Regions from separate parts of the Streptomyces sp. NPDC003035 genome, predicted to be linked through region 1. Evidence: predicted binding sites of a transcription regulator. Region 1 holds the regulator's gene; the other holds the start of a gene.
What was found. The regulator HspR, encoded in region 1, represses chaperone genes until heat shock. The targets are predictions, from matches to a motif close to TTGAGNNNNNNNNNCTCAA.

Region 1 (2,393 bases):
GCGCGGCACAGCCACGGCATGCAGGTCTACCTCGAACAGGCGGGCATGGACCGGCTGCAGGTGCGGACCCTGGAGGAGAGCATCGAGCGGCTCATCATCATCGACCGCTCGGTGGCCCTGATCCCCGCCCGCCAGGACCGCCAGGTCGCCCTGGAGCTCCGCCACCCCGGCCTCGTCGAGTACCTGGCGACCGTCTTCGAGCAGTCCTGGGCCCGGGCGACCCCCTTCGGCGAGCAGGTGCCGTACGCCCAGACCCACGACGGCATCAGCGGCATCCAGCGCTCCATCGCCAAACTCCTCGTCGAGGGCCACGTCGACGAGGCCATAGCCCGCCGGCTCGGCATGAACGTCCGTACCTGCCGCGCCCACATCGCCAAGCTCGCCGCCGCTCTCGGCAGCGGCAGCCGGGCCCAACTGGGCTATCTCATCGCCCAGTCCGGAATCCTGGACCGGGACCACTGACACCCATGGACGTACAGATCGACCTGGATGGCCCGGCCGGCACCCTGCGGGTGTCCGGGTACGGAATGCCGACCGTGGAGCTCGTCCGGGCCCCGGGGGCCCCGGTGAACCCGCACGTCCCCATCGGGACCCGCGAACCCGCCCTGCTCACCCTCACCGTCGACGGGCGGCCCGCCCGCATCCGGCCCGCGCGGGGGCGGCTGCTGCGGTGGTCCTACCGGGTCGACGCCCGCGTCGACGGGACGCGCTACCGCCTGGTGCCCAGCGGGTACGACAAGAGCCGGCTGACCCGCGGCGGCCGGAAGATCGGCGACCTGCTGTCCTCCGGCAACGGCCGGGTCATCGACGACTGGAAGCCCGGCGCGACCCCCCGCGACCGCGCCGTCGGCACCGCGCTGGCCGCCGCGTTCGGGACCGGCGCCTCGCCGTGGTGGGAGACGGTCGGGGACATCGTCGGCGAGCTCATCCCGTAACCCGGGCGACGGCGAGGCCCCCTCCGCCAGGAAGCGGAGGGGGCCTCGTCACGTACGGGAACAGCCGGCTACTCGACGCCGGGCCGCTTCGGGCGCCAGACCACCAGCGCGCTCGCCTGCTGCACGTCCTGGTACGGCACCAGATCGCGCCGGTACGAGGCGTGCACCTGGGCCTCGCGCTGGCGCATCGTCGCCGCCGCGCCCTCGACGGCCGCCGACAGCTCGGCGACGCGCTGCTGCAGCGCCGCGACCTGGTTCTCCAGCTCGATGATGCGCTTGATGCCCGCCAGGTTGATGCCCTCGTCCTGCGACAACTGCTGAACGGTGCGCAGCAGTTCGATGTCGCGGGCCGAGTAGCGCCGGCCCCGGCCCGCTGTGCGGTCGGGCGAGACCAGACCGAGGCGGTCGTACTGCCGGAGGGTCTGCGGATGCAGGCCCGAGAGCTGGGCCGCCACCGAGATGACGTACACCGGGCTCTCGTCGGTCAGCTCGTAGGGGTTACGGCTACGTCCTGGTCGGTCCATCGCGTCAAGCTCCCTTCGCGGCCTGGAACAACTCTGCCCTGGGATCCTCGCCCGCCGTCGCCTGACGGTAGGTCTCGAGGGCCTCGCGGGCCTTGTCGTCGAGCTCCTTGGGCACCGCGACCTCCACCGTCACCAGCAGGTCGCCGCGCGTGCCGTCCTTGCGGACCGCGCCCTTGCCGCGGGCGCGCATGGTCCGGCCGTTGGGAGTGCCGGCGGGCAGCTTCAGCGTGACCGCCGGACCGCCCAGGGTCGGCACCTTGATCTCGCCGCCGAGCGCCGCCTCGTCGAACGTGACGGGCACGGTGACGGTCAGGTTGTCGTCCTTGCGGCCGAACACCGGGTGGGCGTCGACATGGACGACGACATAGAGGTCGCCGGCCGGGCCGCCGCGCTCGCCCGGAGCGCCCTTGCCGCGCAGCCGGATCCGCTGCCCGTTCGAGACACCGGCGGGGATACGAACCTGCATGGTGCGGGAGGACTTGGCCCGTCCGCTCCCCTTGCAGACCTCGCAGGGGGTCTCCGCGATCAGGCCGCGGCCCTTGCAGTCCACACACGGGTCGGTGAGCGAGAAGGAGCCGCTGCCGCCGCGCGAGACCTGGCCGGTGCCGACGCAGGTCGGGCACACGCGGGGCGTGCCGTTCTTGTCGCCGGTGCCCGAACAGGCCTTGCAGGGCGCCTGGGAGGACATCCGCAGGGGCACGGTGGCGCCGTCCACGGCCTCGGTGAAGCTGAGCGTCACCTCGGACTCGATGTCCTGACCGCGGCGCGGCTGCGTGCGCGGACCCGCGCCGCCGCCCGCGCCCCGGTTGAACAGGCCGCCGAAGACGTCGCCGAGGCCGCCGCCGAAGCCGCCCGCCCCGCCCGGGCCGCCGGGACCCTGGGCGCCGCCGAAGAGGTCGCCCAGGTCGAAGTTGAACGTGCCGCCCGCACCGCC
Region 2 (2,393 bases), on a different contig from region 1:
CCGGAGGAGGCGCGACCCACCGGACGAGATGACGGCCGCGGAGAGAACGGCCGGAGAGAAAGGACGATCCATGCACGATCCGGCCGGCGAGGCGCTGCGGGCCCTGACACGCCCCGGGATGGGAACCGAGAACGCCGGTCCCGCGCTGCGCGCGCTGGCCAGGATGCTGCGCCCGCGCACCGTGGTCGAAGTGGGGGCCGGTTCCTCGACGCTGCACCTGCTCCTGGGGCTGAGCGACGCCCGTTCGGAGGCCGCCGAGGACCGGCGGATCGTCCGCGGAGAGGTCGCGGCGGAGGAGCGCGCGTCGGTCCTGCGTCCGCGTTCGGTACTCGACGACTACGCGCCGAAGCTCCTCGTCATCGACGACTTCTCCGTACCCGGCACCTCGGCGCACCGGGTGCGGGAGACGGCCCGCACGCTGGGCCTCGACGCCATGCTCACCTTCATCGAGCGGGACTTCTTCGCCCTGGCGGACCACGAGCTCGACGCGTGGGGACCGCTGGACCTGGTGTGGCTCGACGCCGGCACCCAGGCCGACGACGCCGGTTTCCTCACGTCGCTCTGGCCGCGCGTGGCGCCCGGCGGCACCGTCGTGCTGCATGAGCCGTACCTGGCCACGACGGTCGAGACGTACGAGACGCACGAGACGCACGACACGTACGCCGGACAGGATCGCGGCCGCGTGGCGTGCCGGGTCGTTCCCACCCCGCTCTTGCAGGAGCTGCGCCGCCAGGCCGCCCTGCCGGACGCCGGATTCGACGTACTCGCCCTGGGCGAACCCCACAAACACCGCCAGACGGGCCTGCTGCTGTTGCGCAAGCACGGCGCGGGCGAGCGCGACCGGGGCGTCCCGTTCCCCGAGGAGCTCAGGGCCCTGGGCGAGATCGACTCCGCCGTGGCTCCCCGGCTGGGACCGGCCGTGGAAACCTCGGGGGCGGAGACCGCGGGGGCGGAGACCGCGGGGACGGGGATCGCGGGGACGGAGGCCGCCGACGGGATCCTCGCCGCACTGGCCGACGACACCCGCCGTACCGTCTACAGCGCCGTCGTCCTCCAGGCCGACACGACCCAGGGCATCGCGGAACGCCTCGGGATGGCGCCCGCGCGCTGCGCGAAGTCCCTCGCCGCGCTGGAACGGGCGGGACTGATCGCGTCCACCGAAAAGCTCTGGACCCCCGTCGATGACGTCTGGCGCCAGGCGGCACCTCGCCGCCCACGTCCCCGGCCGCAGGCCGTGATCCCCTCGAAGCAGGGCAAGCGCAGAGTTTTCCTGGAAGGGCTGGTCCCTCTCTTCGCACCGGACCGGCGCTACCCGGAAGCCGAGGTGAACGAGATCCTGCGCGAGGTCCATCCGGATGTGGCCGCGCTGCGCCGCCATCTGGTCGAGGAGCGGCTGCTCGCCCGTGCGGACGGCCGGTACTGGCGGCCCTGAACGGCGGCTCTGACCGGCGGCCGTGACCGACGGTGACCCAGGTCGACCGGGTGATCGCTCAGAGCGAACACAGCCCGGGGAACATTCGGCGGCTCACAAGCATTGAGTGCACATAGCTCAACTTGACTGCCGAAGGGGAGATCATGGCTGCCGAATCCACGGCGAACTCACTGCTGACGCTGCCCGTGCTGCCGCTCGATGACGAAGTCGTGCTGCCCGGCATGGTGGTGCCGCTGGACCTGTCCGACAACGATGTGCGCGCCGCCGTGGAGGCCGCCCAGGCCGCCGCCCACGCCGATTCCGGCAAGCCCAGGGTGCTCCTCGTCCCGCGCATCGACGGGACCTACGCCGCGACCGGCGTCCTCGGCACCGTCGAGCAGGTGGGGCGCCTGTCCGACGGCGATCCCGGCGCGCTCATCCGCGGCCGCGGACGCGTCAGGATCGGCGCCGGTACGACCGGGCCCGGCGCGGCCCTGTGGGTCGAGGGCAGCGTCGTCGAGGAGACCGTGCCCGAGCCGCTGCCCGGGGCCGTGACCGAGCTGGTCAAGGAGTACAAGGCACTCGCCACCACGTGGCTGAAGAAGCGCGGCGCCTGGCAGGTCGTCGACCGCGTCCAGCAGATCGACGGGGTCTCGGCCCTCGCCGACAACTCCGGCTACTCGCCCTTCCTCACCGTCGAGCAGAAGGTCGAACTCCTGGAGACCGCCGACCCGGTCGCCCGTCTCAAGCTCGCCACCGCGCAGCTGCGCGAGCACCTGGCCGAGCAGGACGTGGCCGAGTCCATCGCGAAGGACGTCCAGGAGGGCGTCGACAAGCAGCAGCGCGAGTTCCTGCTGCGGCGCCAGCTGGAGGCCGTACGCAAGGAACTGCGCGACCTCAACGGAGAGACCGAGGGCGACGAGTCCGACGACTACCGCGCGCGCGTGGAGGCCGCCGACCTGCCCGAGAAGGTGCGGGAGGC

Region 2: the regulator HspR is predicted to act here: its motif matches at 1,535-1,553, upstream of lon (endopeptidase La).

Annotation. Positions count from the first base shown of each region.
Region 1 is NZ_JBIAPJ010000004.1:247,765-250,157, forward strand. It holds gene ACFYV5_RS14275 (helix-turn-helix transcriptional regulator) at 1-462, shown strand, start outside; gene ACFYV5_RS14280 (hypothetical protein) at 468-935, shown strand; gene ACFYV5_RS14285 (heat shock protein transcriptional repressor HspR) at 1,004-1,459, opposite strand; gene dnaJ (molecular chaperone DnaJ) at 1,464-2,393, opposite strand, start outside.
Region 2 is NZ_JBIAPJ010000002.1:588,266-590,658, reverse strand. It holds gene ACFYV5_RS08815 (DUF2087 domain-containing protein) at 71-1,432, shown strand; gene lon (endopeptidase La) at 1,576-2,393, shown strand, end outside.